DNA from 4 places in the Arthrobacter sp. Ld5 genome. Region 4 is predicted to be linked to each of the others. Evidence: predicted binding sites of a transcription regulator. Region 4 holds the regulator's gene; each other region holds the start of a gene.
What was found. The regulator LexA, encoded in region 4, represses DNA repair genes until DNA is damaged. The targets are predictions, from matches to a motif close to TCGAACANNTGTTCGA.

Region 1 (5,300 bases), on a different contig from region 4:
GGTCATGGCTGTGACGAGATGCTCGTACTGTTCGTCCGTGGCGCCGATCTCGAGGATCCGCAGTCCATTGCGGCGACCTCGAAGAAAAACGCCCTGGCGACTCCGTAGGATCTTCTCCGTCGGTTCCTGCCCGTCCTGGTCCAGAACGGTCTCCCAGCGACGGGCGACGACGCGCAGCACATCCTCGTCGGACTCGAGCGCCTGCAGTGTGAGATGCTGCTCCATCGATACGAGATGCTCGGGAGCAGCAAGACAGCGAACCCGCTCGACCGCGGAACAGATGGTTGTCGCCGCACGCCCGCTCAAGGTACCTGCGGCGAACGCAGCACCCACAGCCGTCGACGGTGCCTCGACGGGCGCTCCCGTCGGAGAGACGCCGGGCAGCACCCTGTGTGCGAGGTCCAGCCTGCGCTTCGCCTCAGCGCGACTGATCCCCAGTCGAACCCGCAGGTAGTCCGCGCAGGTCCTGGTGCCGGCCGCATCATCGGCGGTGCGGTCCGCGGACATCCGCTGCCCGGTGGCACCGACTGTTCCTGGCCTGCCGAGGGACTGTTCCGCTTGCGCCTGGAGCGAACCGGCATCACCCGGACTGTCCCCCGACGCCGGCCCCCTCTCCTCCGCCATGCCCGCGGCAAGAACCTGGAGGTAGTCGACGACCCGGGAGATATCCTCGACGTCGACCAGCATCTGCAGCACGTCGGTCCGTGACAGCATCCGGCCCCGAACCGTGAGCGAATCGGCCACGTGCACCAGCGCAGTGTGCACGAATCCCAGGGAGGGTCCCGGGTCTCCTGCGATCTCCATCGGTGCGACAGCCATACCTGATTTTATCGAACACGCGTTCTATTCATCGGCTCGACCCCGGTATGTGGACAAGTCGACGCCCACCCCTCAGCGCCACGACGCCGACCCGCAACAGCCGACGCCGTTCATCCGCGCCGCAGCACGATCGCGTGAAAAGGTCGGAGGGTCCAGGGAGGATGGGCGCATGGATCCCGTGAACGCAGACATCGTCCTCCGGCGCTTCTTCGCGGCCAGTGGCCATACGCGGCACCCCGAGAGCCTGCTGCGATACGAGCGGGTCCAGGACCACCTCCGCGCCTACCTCGAGCACGTCGCCGCGACCAGGCTCACCGGCGCCGAGCAGGAGCTCCTCGCGCTCGAACGCCAGTTCGGCACCGAGGACCCGTACGTCAAGGTCATGGGCGCGCGGCAGCTGCTGCATGCCCTGCCCGAGTTCCTGGCACCGCCGCAGCTCCTCCCGGACTTCCACGACCGCCTCGCGCAGATCAGCGTCGCCTCGCGTCTTGCCCAGTGGCTCTGCTCACGGCAGCTCGTTCAGCGGGACGACAGCTGGCACGACGTCGTCCTCACCCGTGCCGCTGCCGAACAGGCGCGACGCTCGCCCGCCCGCTGAGAGGACCTGTCAGCGGACAGCACCGGACCGACGGGTGCGCGAACCATCGACGGAATCGACGTCAGAGGGAGCAGTCGATGAGCAGTGGCTCGGGCTCCAGACGGATACCGAAGGCCCGCTCCACCCCGTCGCGGACGAGCCGCGCGACGGACAGCAGATCCGCTGCCGAGGCGCCGCCCCTGTTGGTCAGGGCGAGCGTGTGCTTCGTCGAGAGGGATGCACGGCCGCCGGCAGCAGCGAAGCCGTCGTCGTCCGCGAGACCGAACCCCTTGGAGAACCCGGCGTGCTCGATGAGCCAGGCGGCACTGAGCTTCACCGAGCCGTCCTCGCCGGCCGGATACCGGGGCGCGTCCGCCGGCAGCCGGTCCGCGACGTGCTGCGGGACGATCGGATTGGTGAAGAACGATCCTGTGCTCCAGGTATCCGGGTCCGGCGCGTCCAGCACCATCCCCTTGCCCGCCCGCAGCCGGAGCACCTCACGGCGCACGTCATTGGCGTAGGCACGCGCGCCGACCTCGACGCCGAGTACCCGGGCGAGCTCGGCATACCGGATCGGGGTGCTCATGCGGCCGAGTCCGAGCTGGAACTCGACCGTGAGCACCACATAGCGGGGGGACCCGTTGACGGTACTGCGCTTGAGCAGGGAGTCCCGGTACCCGAACTGCAGTTCGAAATTGGTGAAGCTCTTGATGCTGTCCGCCTTCCGGTCGAAGGTCCGGACCGTGGCGATGGTGTGGGACACGTCCGAGCCGTAGGCCCCGACGTTCTGCACGGGCGTCGCGCCGGTGGACCCCGGGATGCCGGAGAGGGCTTCCAGGCCGGTGAACGCGTGCAGCACGGTGTACTTCACGAGGTCGTCCCAGTCGTGGCCGGCCTGCACCTTCACCATGACGCCACCGCACGTGGCGTCGTCGTCGTCGACCGTGAACCCGCTCGACGTGATGCGGACGACGGTGCCAGCGAAACCGTCGTCACCGATCAGCAGGTTCGATCCGCCGCTGATGATCAGCAGCGGATCCCCGGCGGCATCGGCGGCGCGGACGGCCTCGACGATCTCCTGTTCGGTCGAGGCCTCGACGAGCGTGCGCGCAGGACCTCCGACGCGCGCCGTGGTGAGATCGGCCAGGAGCGTTCCGGTCAGGGGCACGCTCATGGCAGCCTCACCACGGCCTGCGCCTTCACGAGCACCTTCTGGCCGCCGAACGTCACGGTGAGGTCGATGCGCGCCGTCGACCGCTCGGGGTCGATCGCCCCGACGACGCCGGTCACCTCCACCACGGCTCCGGGCTCCCCGGGCCGCGCCGTGGTGTCCTCCACGACGACGGGCTTGGTGAAGCGCGTCTGGTAGTCGACGACCGCGGCGGGGTCGCCGGCCCAGTCGGCCACCAGCTGCACGACGGCGCCCATGGTGAACATCCCGTGGGCGATCACGCCGGGCAGCCCGACACCCTCGGCGAACGCCTGGTTCCAGTGGATCGGGTTGAGATCCCCCGAGGCGCCCGCATACCGGACGAGGTCCTGGCGGGTGATGTCTATGGTGGTGGAGCCGATCTGCCGGCCCACCTCGAGTGTGCTGATGGATACGGTCATGGCTACTGGTCCTCCCCACGGACGAGGAGGGACGACGTCGTGGTGGCCGTCGGCTCGCCGTCGACGGTCGAGATCTCCGCACGCGTGGTGATCATCGCTCCACCGCCCATGGCCCGCACCTGATCCACGTGGAGTGCGGCGACGAGTTCGTCCCCGGCGAGGATCGGACGGTGGTGGATGAAGCGTTGGTCGGCGTGGACCACGCGCGTGAAGTCGATCCCCGCAGTCGGGTCCGCGATGAGCTGCGCGTCGGCCCGCTGGGCCACGATGATCGCGAACGTGGGCGGGGCCACGAGGTCCCTATGCCCCAGCGCCCGGGCGGCATCGAGGTCGTAGTGCGCCGGGTGCGTGGCCTTGACGGCCCGGGCGAAGTCACGGATTGCCTCGCGCCCCACGGAGTAGGTCTCTCCCGCGGGGTAGCTGCGCCCCTGCAGGTCTGGGTCGATGGTCATGGTTCCTCCGATGGAAACGTCGTCGGGCGAGCGGGCAGTCGTGGCTGAAGGCGCGGGAAAGGGACGGCGTCCGCCGTCGGACCGTACCGGCTCAGCGCCGGTCCCTGAGGCGGCGACGCGTGTCGCGCGAGCGCACCACGAGGCCGGCGATGTGGCACACCATCCCGACCACGATGACCGGGATGCCGGTGTAGACGAGCCCGCTCCGGTCCGTCATGGCTCCGACCACGGCAATGAGGATGCCGAGCGCCGTGGTCACCAGTGCGGAGACCACCAGTTTGCGGTACAGGTCCGAGCCGGTCTCCCAGGGCGTATTCAGCATGCACCGATTCTACTGCCGCCCGCCTCCCGGTCCTCAGAAGAGCGCTTCCTGGACGGCCGGCACCGGCGTCCTGAAGTCCCCTGCCCGGAGCCGCCGGCCCTTGAGCTGGGAGAGATCCGCGACGAACACGAGGTCCGCGCCGTCGATCGCGACGAGCGCCGACGGACCGAGTACCGCGCGGACGGTGACGCCGTGCCGGCCCTGGCCGAGCGGCTCCGGATACGGCTGCAGGCCCCGGTGTCGGAGAACGGTGGACCACGACGGCGGCGGCTCGAACTCCTCGTGGACCACCTCGAAGCCCTCTATCCCCATCCCACCGGACAGTAGTCCGCGGGCCGCCAGTGCGAACCCGTCGTTGAGGCGCTCGAGCTCGACCGCAGGGAGCGGGGCACACAGGGACGCCGCCTTCGTGGCGGATCGCACGGCCTGCGGCAGACCGACCGTGCGGGTGACCTCGTCCTCGAGGATCCGGACGACCCGCCCGTCCCGGGCGTAGGCGACGAACTGTGCGACGACGGCGCCCTGCTCCACGAGGCGCGCGCGCTTCCGCAGGTCCGACGCCGTCCCGACCTTCGTCGAACCGTCGGCGAAGGTGGCGACGTACAGCCAGTGGGGTTGGTCGAGATAGCGCTTCAACCCGGCGGGGGCGATCCCGGAGCGATGGATGTCGTGCATGAAACGGAGGTCGTCCTGCGCGAAACAGCGCCCGCACTGATAGCCACGCTCCGCCGGCGCCTGGCCCGCGCACCCCACCCACGTGCGATCGTCCCGCCCATGGACCCGGTGGAAGCCGAGGCAGAACCTCCCCTCGGCAGTGACCTCGAAAGCCAGTCGCGTGCCGGGAGCCAGCGGGACATCGTGCCCCTCGTCCTCCGAGCCCGGATTCCCTGCCGTTGCCTCGCGCAGGGACAGCACGGGCCCTGACTCGTGCCAGGCCACGCCGCTGCAGAGGTAGGTGGGTTCCACACCTACAGCCTAGGGGCCCCCGCCGACATGGGATCGGGCCGCGCGGCCTCCGGCGGATCACCGGCGGAGGGTCGTGCGCCTGGCTGCACCGGCGTCGTGCCTGGGCCGGCCGGCCGCGCACTCGGGTCGCACGGCTCTGGTGCCCGCATCGGGCGTCGGGGACACTGGCTGCACCAGCCACGCGTCCGCCCGACCGGACGCCCCGATGTTCAGGAGGAGCACGCCATGGAAAGCGACGAACGCCCCGGAACGGTCCTGTCCGAAGCCGAGGCATGGGACCTGCTGAAGCGCGCTGAATACGGTCGACTGGCCTTGAGCGTCCTGGGCGAGCCGGACATCTACCCGCTGAACTTCGTCGCGCACAACGGGGCCCTGTTCATGCGGACGAACCCGGGGACGAAGCTGGCCGAACTGACGGTGAACGAGCGCGTCGCCTTCGAGGTGGACGAGGTGTCCGACGACGAGGCCTGGAGCGTGGTGCTCAAGGGCACGGCCCGCGTGATCGTCTCGCAGTCCGAGGTGGACGCGGCGGACATGCTACCGCTCAGGCCCT
Region 2 (5,300 bases), on a different contig from region 4:
TCGGGGCCTTCACACTCCCGTCCGATGTCGCCGAGAGACTGCCGAAGGCCCTGATCCACCGGAACGTCGAGGGGGAACGGGTCCACGCCTACCTGAAGGCTCTCGATCGGGCCTGGCTCGATGCCGCGTCCCTGGCGTCTTTCGGGAACCAGCAGCGGTGGGTGGCGACGTGCGCGGCGCTGAAGGCCGCCGGCTGGCCGCTCCAGGACGGGCCCTCCCGCTGGCGTCTTGGCGAGGTCACGGTGGCCTGGAGCGCTGTCGCTCCGGGCTAGGGGCTGCTACCAGGGACCGTACGGGCCCTGGCTGCCGCCACGACCCGAGGTCTGGCTGACGGCCGGCTTCACGTCGGCGAGGTACACACAGGCCGCGATGATGGCGACCAACTGGAACAGGTTGAATCCGCCCGCGCCACCGAGCACGGACAACAGGCCGACGACGACGGCACCGCCCGTGAGAGCGAGCCAGAACCCCTTGGTCCGCTTGAAGGCGGCCTCGAAGGCTGTGCCGGGACGCCGTACGCAGTCCGAGAGAGCCCATACCTCGATACCGAGGGCCACGATGCCGAGGGCGAGGTACAGGTAGGCCTGGATGGTCAGTACAAGGGTCACGGAATCAGCTTAGCTGGCTTGCCCCGGACGCGGTGCTGACGGCGCCGCAGTCAGCACGTCAGGTCGGTGGGGCGGAACCCCTCTGTTGCGCGAGCCGTCGCCTCCGGACTCGCCGCGTCAAGACTCATCGCCGCGTCAGGGCGCATCGCCGCGTCAGGACTCACCGCGTCGAAACCCGCCACCGCACCCGGACCTCTACGCGTCCGGACTGACCATCGCGCCGGAGGTCACCGCGTCCGCTGCGCCGGACGCCTTGACTTCCGACGTCGCCTCCGCCGCATCCGCGCCTGTCCCGCCCGCTGCCTGCCGAAGAGCCCGGTCGAGATCCGCCCAGAGATCTCCGGGGTTCTCGATCCCCACGGACAAGCGGACGAGCGCTTCGGGGACGGTCGTCGGCTCGGCCGGCTGGCGCCGCCGCCGTTCGACGAGCGATTCCACGCCACCCAGCGACGTCGCAGGGAGCCAGAGCCGGACCGCCGCGACGAGGGCGTCCGCGGTCGCGACGTCGTCGAGTTCGATGCTCACGATCCCGCCGAACCCGCCGAACTGCCTTGCAGCACGCTCGTGCCCCGGGTCGGACGGAAGGCCCGGGTACCGGACGCGACGGACGGCGGGATGGTCGATGAGGCGGTGCGCGAGGTAGGCCGCGGTGGCCTGGCTCCGGTCCATGCGCAGCGCGAGGGTGCGCAGCCCCCGCAGCGCGAGCCAGACCTCGAAGGGCCCGGCGATGGCGCCGTGCAGGGTGCGGTGCGCCAGCAGCCGCTCGCGAAGCGCCGGATCGGAGGTGACCAGCGCGCCGAGGACGACGTCGGAATGCCCCGCCAGCCACTTGGTGACCGAGTGCAGCACGATGTCGACACCGGACTCGAGGGGTCGATGCACGATGGGCGTGTTGAAGGTGTTGTCGGCGACGACCACCGCGCCGCTCGCGTGGGCTGCGGCGGTCAGGACTGACAGTTCGGCCACCTCGAGCATCGGGTTGGTGGGGCTCTCGAGCCACAGCATCACCTGACCGGAATCGAACCGTGCCGCGAGCGCGTCGAGCTCCGCGAGGACGCCCGCGGTGTCCGCGATGTCGACGGTGCGCAGTTCGAACCGGCCCTGTGCCGCGAGATCCGCGGCGAGACTGATCGACCCGGCATAGGCGTGCCGTGGCATCACCACCGCTCCCCCGGTCGGGACGAGGGACAGTGCCGCCGCTGCCGCTCCGAGGCCGGAGCTGAAGACGAGGGCCGGAAGATCAGCGGCCTCCAGCACGCCGAGCGCTTCCTCGAACGGGTCCCAGGTCGGGTTGGAGCCACGGGCGTAGATGCGGTCGCCCTGCTCGGGTGCGCGCGTCTCGTGGTAGGTCGTCGAGAGCACGAGCGGCGCGTTGACCGGGGCGTCGTGCTCGCGGGGAGGGCGGCCGGCCGCGACCGTGAGCGTGTCCGGGGCGAGCCCGGCGTGCAGCAGAGCCTCGCGAGATGTCGTCATGGAGTCAGCGTAAGTCGGGACAGCGCATGCCTGGAAAAGCGGAGGGTCACAGTGGACCGCACCGCGCGGCCCCGCCTCCCTCTCACGTGGCTGAAGGACCGTCGTCATGGTGTCCCGCCGAGGGTGAGCTCACGGTGCCTGTTCCGCCTCGGAGTGCGGCCTGGATCGAGGTAGGGCGGTGGCGTGAACCAGGGAGCGCCCTGCCTCATCTCGATGACCCAGTTGCCCCGTTCGACGAGCCGGTGGTGGAAGGAGCACAGGAGGCAGCCGTTCGAGACGTCCGTGCGCCCGCCCGCGACCCACGGCGTGATGTGGTGCGCCTCCGTCCAGACGGCCGGGACCGTGCAGTCGGGGAAGGCACACCCTCTGTCCCGGGCGACCAGAGCTCGGCGCTGCGCGACGCCGAAGAGCCGTCGGGCACGACCGACGTCGAGGACCTCCCCGCGCCCACCCAGGACGACCGGGATGATGTCCGCATCGCACGCGATCTTGCGCACGGTCCGCGCGGTGACAGGACCGCCGAAGATGCTGTAGCCGCCCCGGGGATGCGGTCGTGGATCACCGGCGGGAGCGGTGCAGTCGCCGGCGTCTGCGTCGCGACGGCCATCCGGGGTCGGGGATTCGTTCGGCCGCGGGCAAGCGTCCTGCGCGGCGTGGCCGTACTGCCACGCCTCCGCTCCACGCGCACCCGGTCCCACGGCTGTTCGCCGGACGACTCCACCGTTGCGGAGGTCCTCGCCGAGAGCCCGGTAGTCGATGGTGACCATCACCTGAGGTCGGTGTCCACCGGTAGCGGGCAGCGTATCCGTGGCGAGGGCCACCTGGCAGGCACCGACCAACCCGTCGAGGTGGCGCTGGGGCTGGCTCCGGCGTTCCCAGCTGGGCGTGGGGTCGCCGGGCCCGTCGCCACCCGCGCCGATGGCCTCGCCCTGGCGGTCCGTGCGTCCTGAACCTCCGGTGTGGTGCACGGTTCGAGGGTTGCCGGCGGTGTTCATGGCGGTGAGGAGGTACTCGACCTGTTCGTCGTCCGCCGCGATCTCGAGCCGGTGCAGCCCGCGTCGCCGCCCCCGCAGGAAGACGCCCTGCTGCGCCTTCAAGAGTTCCTCGCTGGGTTCGACCCCGTCGGGATCGAGCACCGCCTCCCACCGACGGATGACGACGTTCAACAGGTCGGCATCGGATTCCGCGGCCTGTGCGGCCAGACTTTCCTCCATCGCCCGGACCTGCACTGTCGAGGCACAGGGCCGGACGCGTTCCACCGCATCGCTGATCCGCGTCGCCGCGCACGAACTGAGCGCAGCGTCTCTGAACGCGTCCCCGACTACTTCGAGCAGAGGCGGGCAGGACTCCCCGGTGGCGGTTCGCCGTGGCAGCACCGCCTTTCCCAGGCGGATCCGCCGCCGCGCCTCCAGTCGCGTGATGCCCAGGCGTGCCCGGAGGTACTCGGCGGTGTCCCGGAACTCGTGGCTGTCGCCGGGAACGGCCAGTGGACCACTCCAGCCCAGGCCCTGCCGGGTCTCCCCCACGCGCGCGATGTCCTGCCGGTCGGCAGCAGCCGCCCCCACCACCTGCAGGTACTCGACCACCCGGGCGAGGTGCTCGACAGCGCCCAGGACCGCCGCGAGATCGGCGGTCGAGGCCAGATCCGCCTCGGCCTCGAACTGCCCGGCGATCCGCGCGAGCCTCGACCCTTCCAGACCCAGGGCCCGCGCCGTCGGTAGTTCCTCCACCACTGCTGTCGCCATGGATAGAGATTATTAGTACAGGGATTCGAAGAAGGCGGGGAGGGTCCGTATGTGGACAACGTCCACCCGTCGCTGGCGGGACGGCTGGCCCCCTGCACACCTCCTATCCTGTGGCCTCGATGTCATGGCCACTCGGTAGGCTGGGTGCGTGACCTTTCCACTCCCGCACGGGCTCCCCGGGCTCTTCATCGCGCTCGAAGGCGGCGACGGCGCGGGCAAGTCCACGCAGGCCGCACTGCTCTGCCGGGCCCTCGAGGGCGCCGGCCGCACCGTGGTCCGCACACGGGAGCCGGGTGGGACGCCCATCGGGGAGAAACTGCGCTCACTCGTCCTCGAGCACGGCCACGGCGAGATCGACGCACGCACCGAGGCCCTCCTGTTCGCCGCCTCCCGGGCAGCCCACGTCCATCAGGTGATCGTGCCCGCGCTGGAGCGCGGCGACGTCGTCGTCTGCGACCGCTTTATCGACTCCTCGGTCGCCTACCAGGGCGCCGGGCGAGCGCTGGGCGCGCAGGCCGTCCTGGACGTGAATCTCTGGGCCACCGACGGGCTCCGTCCCGACCTCACCGTCCTGCTCGACGTCGAGCCCTCCGAGGGCCGGAACCGCCGCACCGCCGGCGCGGCCGCCGAGGACCGCCTCGAGTCGGAACCCGACGCGTTCCACGCCAGCATCCGGGACGCCTTCCTCGACCTCGCCCGCGCGGACCCCGACCGGTATCTCGTCCTGTCTGCATCGGGGACGCCCGAGGATCTCCACCGCTCCATCCTCGACGCCCTCCCCCGGGTGTCGGCGTGAGCGCCGTGACCCACAGCCGTCCCGCCTCCGGAGTCTGGGCCGACCTCCGCGGACAGGACCAGGTGGTCGAGCAGTTGCGCCGCGCCGCCGAGTCCGGTGAGCCGACCCATGCGTGGCTCTTCACCGGCCCGCCCGGCTCCGGCCGGTCCAACGCCGCCCGCGCCTTCGCCGCCGCCCTGCTCTGCGAGCGCGAAGCCCTCGGCGAGCGGGGCTGCGGCACGTGCAAGGCCTGCCGGACGGTCCTCTCCGGGGCACACGCGGATCTCACCAACGTCACCACCGAGAAAGTGACGATCAGCATCGACGAGGCGCGCGAACTCGTCCGCAAGGCACAGGACAAGCCGTCCACCGGGCGCTGGCGCATCATCATCGTCGAGGACGCCGACCGCATGCAGGAGCGCAGCACCAACGTGCTGCTCAAGGCGATCGAGGAACCGCCGCCGCGGACCATCTGGCTGCTGTGCGCCCCGAGCCCCGGCGACGTGCTCGTCACCATCCGGTCCCGGTGCCGCTCCGTCGGCCTCCGGCTGCCTCCCGTGCAGGACGTCGCCGACCTGCTGGTCGCCCGCGACGGGATCGACGCGGCGACGGCGGAGGCGGCCGCCCGCGCCGCGCAGAGCCACATCGGTATCGCGAAGAGGCTCGCGACGGACGACGGCGCCCGCGAGCGCCGCAACC
Region 3 (5,300 bases), on a different contig from region 4:
CGACCGCCACCGGCCCGCGGCCGGCCCCCGCGTCCCGGGCCCTGGACGTCCTTCCCCGGCACGTTGCCTGATCCGCAGGGACGGCGACGTCCCTCACAGGGCGAGACGCCCCCGCACCTCCGGCCCGCGTACCTCGGCCTGGTGTTCCTCGGCGGCATGGGCGGGACCCTCGCGCGTTTCGGGTTGTCCGAGCTCCTTCCGACGCCGTCGGGCCTCCCGTTCGGGATCTTCCTGATCAACCTTGCCGGCGCCTTCGCCCTCGGTCTGCTCCTCGAGGCGCTGGCGCGCCGTGGCCCCGACGCCGGCCGGCGTCGGGGCGTGCGGCTCCTCCTCGGGACCGGCTTCCTCGGTGGCTTCACCACCTACAGCGCACTCGCCGTCGACTCCGCGCTCCTCGTGGGGGGCGGGCGGGTCGTGGCCGGTCTGGGCTACCTCGCGCTGTCCGTCGTCGTCGGGCTCGGGGCGACGGCGCTCGGCATCGTGGCAGGCCACCTGGTCCACCGACGGTTACGGGGCCGCCGGGGAGGACGACCGTGAGCCTCGCACTGGTGCTCGCGCTGGGCGCCGCGGGCGGGCTGGGCGCGGTCGCACGCTTCGTGCTCGACGGCGTCATCCGCGGGCCGCTCAGCGGCGTCGTCCCCATCGGCACCATGACGGTCAACATCAGCGGCTCGTTCCTGCTGGGTCTGCTCACCGCGCTGGGCATGATCAGCGTCCTTCCCTCCGAGTGGATCCTCGTCTGCGGTGTGGGCTTCCTCGGCGGCTACACCACCTTCAGCACGGCGAGCAGCGAGACGGTGCGCCTCCTCCAGGCGGGCCACGTCGGTGCTGCCCTGCTCTCGGGAGCGGGCACCGCGCTGGGCGCGCTCGCGGCGGCCGCGCTGGGCCTGTGGGTGGGGCTGCTGCTCGCCTAGGCTGCAGCCATGCACGATCCCACCGGCGCCGTGCCGCGGCCGTCATCCAGCACGCGTCGTCCCGTGTCGGTCGTCCCGTGTCGGTCATCCCGTGTCCGTGTCGGTCCGGCCGGACACCGATGGCTGACGGGCGGGGAGGTGCACAGGCGTGGTGGTGAGTTCGCCGTGAACCGTGCGCCCTGCCTGCCAGTACCGGTTCCTTCGCGGGGTGTCGGTCCGGCGTCGATGACCCGGCGGAGTGAACCACGGTATGCCGCCGCGGAGCTCGACGCTCCACAGATCCTCGTGGATGACGTGATGGTGGCGGGAGCACAGCAGCACCCCGTTGTCGATGCTGGTCCCTCCACCGCACGACCACGGTGTCAGATGATGTGCCTCGCACCAGCTGGCCGGGACGACGCAGTCCGGGAAGGCACACCCCTTGTCCCGGGCGACGAGCGCCCGTCGAAGGTGTGGTGGAAACAGGCGTTGCGCGCGTCCCAGGTCGAGGACCTCTCCCTCGCTGCCCAGGACCAGCGGGATGATGTCGGCATCACAGGCCAGCCTCCTGATGGTCCGCGCACCGATCTGTACGGAGAAGACGGCGTCGCCCGCCCGCTCGGTCTCGCCGACCAGGTCCCTGTAATCAATGGTGACCATCACCTGTGGACGATGCCCGCCCGTCGCGGGTAGGCCTCCGGTCGACAGGGCGATCCTGCAGGCCGAGACCAGTCCATCGAGGAGTTGCTGCGGACGGGTCGGACCGCAGTGATCGACCGGCTGCTCCTGCGAAGCGGGTTCCGGCCCGGGCGCCGGGTCGCGTGCCGGACCGGGCGCACGGCCGGCCGCCTCCGGTCCTCCGCCATCGATCGGGTGTGCCGCATGCCCCCGGGATGCTCGTGGGTTGGCGGCCGTATTCATGACGGTGGCGAGCTGTTCGAACTGCTCGTCCGTGGCGCCGATCTCCAGGACGTGCAATCCGTGGCGCCGTCCCTTGAGGAAGACACCCTGGCGCGCGCGCAGTACCTTCTCCGTGGGTTCCCGTCCGTCCTGGTCGAGCACTGATTCCCAGCGGCGGACCAGGACGCGGAGGATGTCCTCGTCGGACTCGATCGCCTGCCGGGTGAGGTGCTGCTCCATCGACGCGAGCTGATCCGGTGGCGCGAAGGACTGCACCCGCTCGATCGCCTGTGCCACGGCGGCAGCCGCTCGTCCACTGACAGCGAAGGAATCCATGGCCCCACCCAGCGACTCCAGCCGGGGCGGGAGCGGGTTCCCGGTGGGTGACAGGCTCGGCAGCACGACCGCAGCCAGGTGCAGGCGACGTCGCGCCTCGGTCCGGCTGATACCCAGTGTCTCCCGAAGGAAATCAGCGCAGTTCCTGACCCTTCGCCCGACGTCGGCAGCTGACGCGGGTGGGCCGGGCGGGCTGGAAGGGCTGGATGACGTGGTTTCGGGACCCTCCGCAACCGACGGCGCTTCCGCCGGACCGGATGGGCCGGGAGCGCCCTGTTCCGACGCAAGGCCGTGGTGATCCGCCACCCTCGCTGCGAGGACCTGCAGGTAATCGACGACCTTCGACACCTGCTCCACGTCCACGACGAACCGCAGGGCGTCCTGGCGTGACAGGAGGTGGTGGTACTGGGCCAGGCCGAGGGCGCAGGCGCCGAGGACGGTGCGCGCCTCCTCGAGGGAGGATCCCGGGTGTGGGGAGCGTGCGATCGAGGTAATGACCATGAGCCGATATTATCGAACACATCTTCTAATAATCGAGGCGGGCGCGCGATTGTGGAGGGGTAGTGGGCGACTTGGTCTCCACAGGATTGCCCGCTGTTCACACGGGATCGGCGCCTCTCCGGGAGGGATGCCCTGCCCGCTAGGCTGGACGGGTGCCCCAGGAAACCTTCGACCTCCGTGCGATCGCCGTCGGCGCCTACGGCCCGTCGCTGCTGTACGGAGTCGCCACGGGCGCCATCCTGCCGGTCATCGCGCTCACCGCGCGCGACCTCGGCGCGGACGTGGCGACGGCCGCGCTCGTCATCACGCTCTCGGGTATCGGCTCCCTCGTCACGAACGTCCCGGCGACGCTGATCGCCACGCGCTTCGGCGAACGCAGGGCGCTGGTAGGGGCCGCGCTCTGGTGCGCGGCGGCCATGTTCCTCGCACTGGCAGCCACCACCCTGGCCGTCTTCGCGGCCGCCGTCTTCATGGTGGGCATGGCGGGCGCCGTGTTCGGGCTCGCACGCCAGAGCTACCTCACCGAGGCCGTGCCGGCGCACTTCCGCGCCCGGGCCCTCTCCACGCTCGGTGGCGTCACGCGGATCGGGGTCTTCGCGGGGCCGTTCGCGGCCGCCGTCGCCATGAGCGCCGTCGGTCTGGACGGCGCGTACTGGGTGGGCGGGTCGGCGAGCCTCGCCGCTGCGGCCCTGAGCTGGCGCGTCCCCGAGCTCGACGCCCCGGGGCGGGTCGCGATGACGGCCCGCACCCCGGTCGAGGCCGCGCTCGCGGCTCCGCCGACAGTACGCTCCACGGTGCGCAGCCACGCCCGGATCTTCCTCACCGTCGGGATCGGGGTGCTGCTGATCGCGGCGGTGCGGGCCACCCGGCAGGCGGTCCTGCCGCTGTGGGCCGAGAACATCGGTCTGGACGCCTCGGCCACGGCGCTGATCTACGGACTGTCGGGTGCGATCGACATGCTGATCTTCTACCCGTCCGGCAAGGTCATGGACGTCCGGGGCCGCCGCTGGATCGCCGTCCCGTGCATGCTCATCATGGGCACCGCCCTCACGCTCCTGCCCCTCACCGGGGACGCGACGGGCCTGCTCCTGATCGCCCTGCTCATCGGGTTCGGCAACGGCATCGGCTCGGGTATCGTCATGACGCTCGGGGCGGACTTCTCGCCGTCACCCGGCCGTCCGCAGTTCCTCGGCGTCTGGCGCCTGCTCACGGACGGCGGGACCATGGCCGGCCCCGGGCTGCTCGCCCTCGTCACCGCGCTCGCCACGCTGTCGGCCGGTATCTGGGCGACGGCGGTTCTCGGCTTCCTCGGTGCAGGGATCCTCTGGTACTGGATCCCGCGGGCGGCGCCGGGGTCGGCGCAACCGGCGCGCTCCCGGAGCTGACACCCCTCGGCGTCGTGCGCCGGACCGTGCCGCCCGTAGATCGGAAGACCCAAAGCATCCCCGACGCCGGCACGGTCAGGGGGTGCGCGGAGCGGCGGAGACGCGGGCCTGCGCGGAGAAGAGCCATCCCGCGGCGGCCGCGAGGGTGAAGCCGACGCCCACGATCCACGTGAGCCCCCACCAGAAGAACAGCGGGACGTTCGCGGTGCCGGGCTCCGGGGCCGGCCCGATGGCCAGGACGGAGAGGTAGAGCACCATGGACAGCGCGAGGCCGCCGAGTCCCAGCGCCCAGCACGCCACCAGCCACGCACGCGACGACGCCCAGAACGCGTCGTAGCCGTGCCAGTTGTTCCAGTGGTCACCGGTCCGCATGATGATCAGCCCGCCGATGAGCGTCCACGTCCCGACGGCCAGGAGCGCGGCGACGACGTCGGCCGGGCGGTGCCAGAGGTTGATGAACGTGGCCGCGCCCGCGAGGACGGAGTACGCCCCGCCGGCGGCGGCGGCGAACGGCCGCCAGCGCGGCGAGGCGATGATGAACACTGCGGCCGCCGCCGAGGCCGCGAGCGTCGTATGCCCCGACGGCAATGAATTGAACGCGAGGGTCTCGACGCCCCGGTCGGGGCGGTCGAACACGATGTTCTTGAGCAGCTGCGTGGTCAGGTTCGCGGCGAGGATGACGCCGACAGCCGTCACGGCGGCCGCCACCCGCCGTCGCACCACGGCCACGAACAGGATCGCCGCCGCAGCGACGACGATCGAGACGAGCGGCAGGGTGTCGAGGAACCGCAGGAACGGGAGCTGGGTGTCGGGTGCGGCGACGTCGGCCTCACGCCAGGCGGACTCGTCCGCGAACTGGCCCCTGGTGGTCCGGACGAAGGCCCAGTAGGTCCAGCCGAGTGCGGAGGCGCAGAAGACCGCGGCCAGCACGAACAACAGCGGCGAGCGTGCTGCCCGCGCCGATCCGGTGGAGGTTCGCTGGGACGTCATCCCGTCCATCGTTCCACACCACCGGGCCTGTCCGTCGCTGTTCCGTGACCTCCGCGGCGGCGTTCCGCTCCCGTACCCTGAGGGCGTGCGAACCTCGGACCATCCCCAGCCGGACGCCCTCTCCCTGCCGACCCTCGAGGAGGTGTCGGCCTCGGCGCGAATCGTCTCCGTGCCCATGCGCGTGAAGTTCCGCGGCGTCCTCGTCCGGGAGGCCCTGCTGGTGCGGGGGCCGGCCGGCTGGGGGGAGTTCTGCCCGTTCCTGGAGTACGACGACGCCGAATCCGCGCCCTGGCTC
Region 4 (5,300 bases):
CGCGGGCCGGTTTCGCGCTGGGAGAATACGCTGGAGCGCGTCGGGCCGGCCGCCGTAGGATGGTCGGACATCCACCTAGGGAGACCATGACCGAGAACAACGGACATTCCACCGGCGCCGACATGGGCCCGGAGGAGATCCAGGCCGTCATCGACCGGATCCTCGCCAGCGACGAAGCTGCCGTGGCTAAGGCGACGAAGGGAACATCAGGGGCGGAGGAGACCCCCGCGCCGACCGGGAAGACCTGGCGGTCGCGGGCACAGGCCCTCTCGCAGGACGGGACGCCGTCGGACGCCGACGGGGACCAGGAGGACCTGGCCGAACGCCGGGCGCTCCGGCGCGTCGCGGGACTGTCCACCGAACTCGAGGACGTCACCGAGGTCGAGTACCGGCAGCTCAGGCTGGAGCGGGTCGTCCTCGCCGGCCTGTGGAGTGAGGGCACCGCCCAGGATGCCGAGAACTCGCTCCAGGAGCTCGCCGCACTCGCCGAGACCGCCGGCTCCGAGGTGCTCGACGGCATCGTGCAGCGACGCCTCAAGCCGGACCCGGGCACATTCCTCGGCTCGGGCAAGGCCCAGGAGCTGAAGGCGATCGTCCAGGCGACCGGTGCGGACACCGTGATCGTCGACAGCGAGCTGTCGCCGTCACAGCGCCGCGGGCTGGAGGACATCGTGAAGGTCAAGGTGATCGACCGGACCGCACTGATCCTCGACATCTTCGCCCAGCACGCGAAGAGCCGCGAGGGCAAGGCCCAGGTGGAACTCGCGCAGCTCGAGTACCTGCTGCCGCGCCTGCGCGGCTGGGGTGAGTCGATGTCCCGCCAGGCCGGTGGCCAGGTCGGCAGCGCGGGCGCCGGCATGGGCTCCCGCGGCCCCGGCGAGACGAAGATCGAACTCGACCGGCGCAAGATTCGCACGCGCATGGCGAAGCTCCGCCGCGAGATCGCCGGGATGAAGCCGGCGCGGGAGACCAAGCGCGCCAACCGCCGTCGGAACCAGGTGCCGTCCGTGGCCATCGCCGGCTACACCAACGCGGGGAAGTCCTCCCTCCTGAACCGGCTCACCGATGCCGGCGTCCTCGTCGAAAACGCCCTGTTCGCCACACTGGATCCCACGGTCCGCAAGGCCGAGACGCCCGACGGGATCGGCTACACGCTCGCCGACACCGTCGGGTTCGTCCGCTCGCTGCCCACCCAGCTGGTCGAGGCGTTCCGTTCGACCCTCGAGGAGGTCGCCGACTCGGACCTGATCCTGCACGTCGTCGACGCCTCCCACCCCGACCCCGAGGGGCAGATCGCGGCCGTCCGCGCCGTGCTCACGGAGGTGGACGCCCGCAGGGTGCCCGAGATCATCGTGCTGAACAAGGCCGACGCCGCCGATCCGTTCGTCATCGAGCGGCTGCGGCAGCGCGAACCGCGGTCCGTCGTCGTCTCCGCGCGGACGGGCGCGGGGCTCACCGAGCTGCGCCAGCTGATCAGCGCCGGCATCCCGCGGCCGGGTGTGAAGCTGGACCTCCTGGTGCCGTACGAGCACGGGGAGATCCTCAGCCGCCTCCACGACGAGGACGTCGAGATCCTCGGCCTGGAGCACGTCGGTGAGGGGACCCGCCTCGAAGTGATGGTCCGGGAGGGCCTGGCCTCCGAACTGGAGGCGTACGTCCGGCATGAGTGAGAGCACGCGGTCCGGCGCCGTGGCGGCGCCGGACGCGTCCCGCCACTCGGACGAAGCCCGGCAGGCCCTCGAACTGCTCGACGCCGCCGTGGGGGCCATGGGCGGCGAGATGCGCTCCGGCCAGCACGAGATGGTCCGCCAGGTCAGCGAGTCGATCCGCTCGGGGGAGCACCTGCTCGTCCAGGCCGGCACCGGCACCGGGAAGTCCCTCGCGTACCTGGTCCCGCTGATCGCCCACGCGATGGACAGCGACCGGCCCTCGGTCGTCTCGACGGCCACGCTCGCCCTTCAGGCGCAGATCGTCGGCAGGGACCTCCCGCGCCTGCTGGACGCGGTGGGCCCCGCGCTCACGCGCCCCGTCGACGTCGCCCTGCTCAAGGGCCGCTCCAACTACGTCTGCCGCCACAAGACCGGCGGCGGGTTCCCCGAGGAGGACGCGCCCGGCACGCTCTTCAGCCTGGGCGAGGACGCCGCCCCGCACCCGGCGCCGGCCACCGACGGCCCGTCCTCGGCGCTCGGCAGGGACGTCGTCCGGCTGCGCGAGTGGGCCGAGGAGACGACGACCGGCGATCGCGACGACCTCGTCCCCGGCGTGAGCGACCGCGCGTGGCGCCAGGTGTCCGTCTCCAGCATGGAGTGCCTCGGCTCAGCACGCTGTCCGGTGGCCTCCGAGTGCTTCAGCGAGAAGGCGCGCGCCGCGGCGGCGGATGCCGACATCATCATCACCAACCACGCGATGCTCGCGATCAGCGCCTTCGAGGGCCTCGCCGTCCTGCCGGAGTACGACGTCGTCGTCATCGACGAGGCGCACGAGCTCCACGACCGGGTCACCGGGGCCGTGTCCGGCCAGCTCTCAGCCTCGATGGTCAGCGCGGCGGCCGCGGCGCTCCGCCGCCACGCCTCCATCGCCACCGGCGCCCTCGACACGGCCGCCGACGCGTTCGAGGCGGCCGCCGAGCTCGTGCCCTCGGGCCTGCTGCCCGGAGGGCTCCCGGAGGATCTCGGCCAGGCCCTCGCCCAGGTGCGGGACGCGTCCCGGGCCGCGCTGTCGGACACGAAGACGGACGGCAAGTCCGAGTCCGACGCCGACGGCGGCCGGCAGGTCGCGCGGTCCCGCACCACGCTGGTCTTCGAGCTCGCCGAACGGATCCTCGCGGCGTCGGACCTGGGCGAGGTCGTGTGGGCGTCGCGTCCCAGCACCTTCACGCCGGGCGCGGGGTACGCCCAGCCCGACGAGAGCGCACCCGCCACGCTGAACGTCGCGCCGCTGTCCGTCGCCGGACGCCTCCGGGAGGGCCTGTTCGAGGACCACACCGTGATCCTGACCTCCGCGACCCTCGCGATCGGCTCCGAGTTCGGTCCCGTCGCCGGGTCGCTGGGACTCAGCGGTCCCGGAGCACCCGCCTGGACGGGGGTCGATGTCGGCAGTCCCTTCGACTACCCGCGGCAGGGCGTCCTCTACGTGGCGAAGGACCTCCCGAAGCCCGAGCGCGGCACCTCCGAGGCGCAGCTCGAGGAGCTGCTGGGACTGCTCACGGCGTCCCGGGGAGGAGCGCTGGGACTGTTCTCGTCGAAGCGTGCCGCCGAGGAGGCAGCGGAGGCGCTGCGACCGGAGGTGGACTTCGAGATCCTGTGCCAGGGGGAGTCCTCGCTCAACGCCCTGGTCACGCAGTTCGCGGACGAACCGGACACCTGCCTGTTCGGCACCATGTCCCTGTGGCAGGGCGTGGACGTGCCCGGGGCCTCGTGCCGGCTGGTCGTGATCGACCGCATCCCGTTCCCGCGCCCGGACGACCCGCTGATGACCGCCCGCACCCGGGCGGTGGCCAGGAACGGGGGCAACGGCTTCATGAGCGTCTCCGCCACGCACGCCGCCGTCCGGCTCGCGCAGGGCGCGGGACGCCTGATCAGGGCGGCGGGGGACAGGGGCGTGGTGGCCGTCCTGGACAGCCGCCTCGCCACGGCGCGGTACGGCGGCTTCCTGCGGGCAGCCCTCCCACCCTTCTGGGCGACGACGGACCGCGCGACCGTCACGGGCATCCTGGAGCGTCTCTCCGCCCGCTGACGCTCCGGCCCGCCCGCCGCACGACGGCTACAGGGCGCGCAGCACCGAGACGACCTTGCCCATGATGCTGGCGTGGTCGCCGAGGATGGGCTCGTAGCGCGTGTTCTGCGGGAGGAGCCAGGTATGGCCGTCCCGCTGGCGGAACGTCTTGACCGTGGCCTCCTCGTCGAGCAGCGCTGCCACGATGTCCCCGTTCTGCGCACTCTGCTGCCGCCGGACCACCACCCAGTCGCCGTCGCAGATGGCGGCATCCACCATCGAGTCCCCCGAGACCCTGAGCATGAACAGGTCCCCGTGGCCGACCAGCTGGCGGGGCAGCGGCATGACGTCCTCGACCATCTGGTCCGCGAGGATCGGCCCGCCGGCGGCGATACGCCCCACGAGCGGCACGAGGGCGGTGTCGACGGCGATCCCGTGCTCGACGGCGGGCCTGCCGTCCGCGGACGGGCCGGTCCGGGTGCCCGAGGTGTCCGGGGCCAGGGTCAGCGGGAGCAGGACCTCCATGGCGCGGGGACGCTTGGGGTCCCGGCGCACGTAGCCGAGCCGCTCGAGCTGCGACAGCTGGTGGGTCACGCTGGACAGGCTGGCGAGGCCCACCGTGTCACCGATCTCCCGCATGGACGGCGGATACCCCTTGTCGGCGATCGACCGCTGGATCGTCTCGAGGATCGTCAGCTGCCGGGCGGTCAGCCCCTTGGACACCGAGCGACCCCGCGGCCGGCCCCGGCCCGCGGAGATGGGTACCGCATCCGCCGGGACGTCGGCAGTGTTCGATTCCTGCCGGGCCGCGGCTGGTGATTCCGCCACTGGTGCGCCTTTCGCCTTGGATCACTGATCCGGTTGTCGCCGCCGGTCCGCTTCCGTGGTCGGGAAGCCGTTCTGTCAGAGGCGGCTGATTGTGTGGGACACATCGACCACGGAACCGCCCGTGGAGAGCGGCATCCGCCGACGATGTCCTGATCTCTCCACGCTAGGACAGTCGGGAGCAGTTTTCAAACATATGTTCGACCGAGTCTCGACATGGATCGTCCGTAGGTGCTAGAAATAGGCAGATACTCATTAGAACGTTTGTTCGAATCGGACGGTCGTCCGGCGCGGACATTCGAAGGAAAGAGGAACGGCAATGGTTACACCCGCACTGCATGGCAGCTCGCTGTGGACGCCCGCTCGGGCCGAGAACCATCTCAGGCTCCTCCCCACGCCCCTCCCCACCGTCCCCGTGCCCTCCGCGGCAGCCTCCGGTCCCGGCCCGGTTCGTACCTCCACGCAGCGGAGTGCGGACCGCCCCCTGACGCTGACCCGGCGGGGCCGCCTGCTGCTGGTCGGCCTGCCGATCGCCCTCGGCGTCGCGGCGCTGATTCTCCTCGCGGCGTTCCTGACCTCCGAGGCCAGGGCGGGGGAGTTGGCACCCACGTCCACGGCCACGGTCGATGTGAACGTCTCCACCGGGGAGACCCTGTGGGACCTCGCCGTGACCTACGCGCCGGACCGCGACCCCCGGGAGGTCGTCGCGGAGATCGTGGAGCTCAACGATCTGCACAGCTCCGTGGTGCAGGCCGGGCAGA

Region 1: a site for LexA is predicted at 831-846, ahead of ACSGDB_RS05405 (DUF222 domain-containing protein). Genes of this name have one in related genera too.
Region 2: a site for LexA is predicted at 3,840-3,855, ahead of ACSGDB_RS15945 (DUF222 domain-containing protein). Genes of this name have one in related genera too.
Region 3: a site for LexA is predicted at 2,643-2,658, ahead of ACSGDB_RS05885 (DUF222 domain-containing protein). Genes of this name have one in related genera too.

Annotation. Positions count from the first base shown of each region.
Region 1 covers NZ_JBPKBO010000014.1:228,074-233,373, forward strand. Annotated here, with positions in the region: gene ACSGDB_RS05405 (DUF222 domain-containing protein) at 1-819, opposite strand, end outside; gene ACSGDB_RS05410 (hypothetical protein) at 989-1,417, shown strand; gene ACSGDB_RS05415 (UDP-N-acetylmuramate dehydrogenase) at 1,479-2,570, opposite strand; gene ACSGDB_RS05420 (MaoC family dehydratase) at 2,567-3,007, opposite strand; gene ACSGDB_RS05425 (FAS1-like dehydratase domain-containing protein) at 3,010-3,459, opposite strand; gene ACSGDB_RS05430 (hypothetical protein) at 3,551-3,781, opposite strand; gene ACSGDB_RS05435 (DUF2797 domain-containing protein) at 3,815-4,747, opposite strand; gene ACSGDB_RS05440 (pyridoxamine 5'-phosphate oxidase family protein) at 4,973-5,300, shown strand, end outside.
Region 2 covers NZ_JBPKBO010000024.1:626,625-631,924, reverse strand. Annotated here, with positions in the region: gene ACSGDB_RS15960 (class I SAM-dependent methyltransferase) at 1-272, shown strand, start outside; gene ACSGDB_RS15955 (DUF2516 family protein) at 279-608, opposite strand; gene ACSGDB_RS15950 (trans-sulfuration enzyme family protein) at 804-2,081, opposite strand; gene ACSGDB_RS15945 (DUF222 domain-containing protein) at 2,186-3,826, opposite strand; gene tmk (dTMP kinase) at 3,975-4,622, shown strand; gene ACSGDB_RS15935 (DNA polymerase III subunit delta') at 4,619-5,300, shown strand, end outside.
Region 3 covers NZ_JBPKBO010000014.1:322,165-327,464, reverse strand. Annotated here, with positions in the region: gene ACSGDB_RS05895 (fluoride efflux transporter FluC) at 64-537, shown strand; gene crcB (fluoride efflux transporter CrcB) at 534-914, shown strand; gene ACSGDB_RS05885 (DUF222 domain-containing protein) at 999-2,630, opposite strand; gene ACSGDB_RS05880 (MFS transporter) at 2,783-4,015, shown strand; gene ACSGDB_RS05875 (phosphatase PAP2 family protein) at 4,091-5,005, opposite strand; gene ACSGDB_RS05870 (o-succinylbenzoate synthase) at 5,091-5,300, shown strand, end outside.
Region 4 covers NZ_JBPKBO010000005.1:48,825-54,124, reverse strand. Annotated here, with positions in the region: gene hflX (GTPase HflX) at 87-1,670, shown strand; gene ACSGDB_RS02770 (ATP-dependent DNA helicase) at 1,663-3,735, shown strand; gene lexA (transcriptional repressor LexA) at 3,763-4,473, opposite strand; gene ACSGDB_RS02760 (LysM peptidoglycan-binding domain-containing protein) at 4,859-5,300, shown strand, end outside.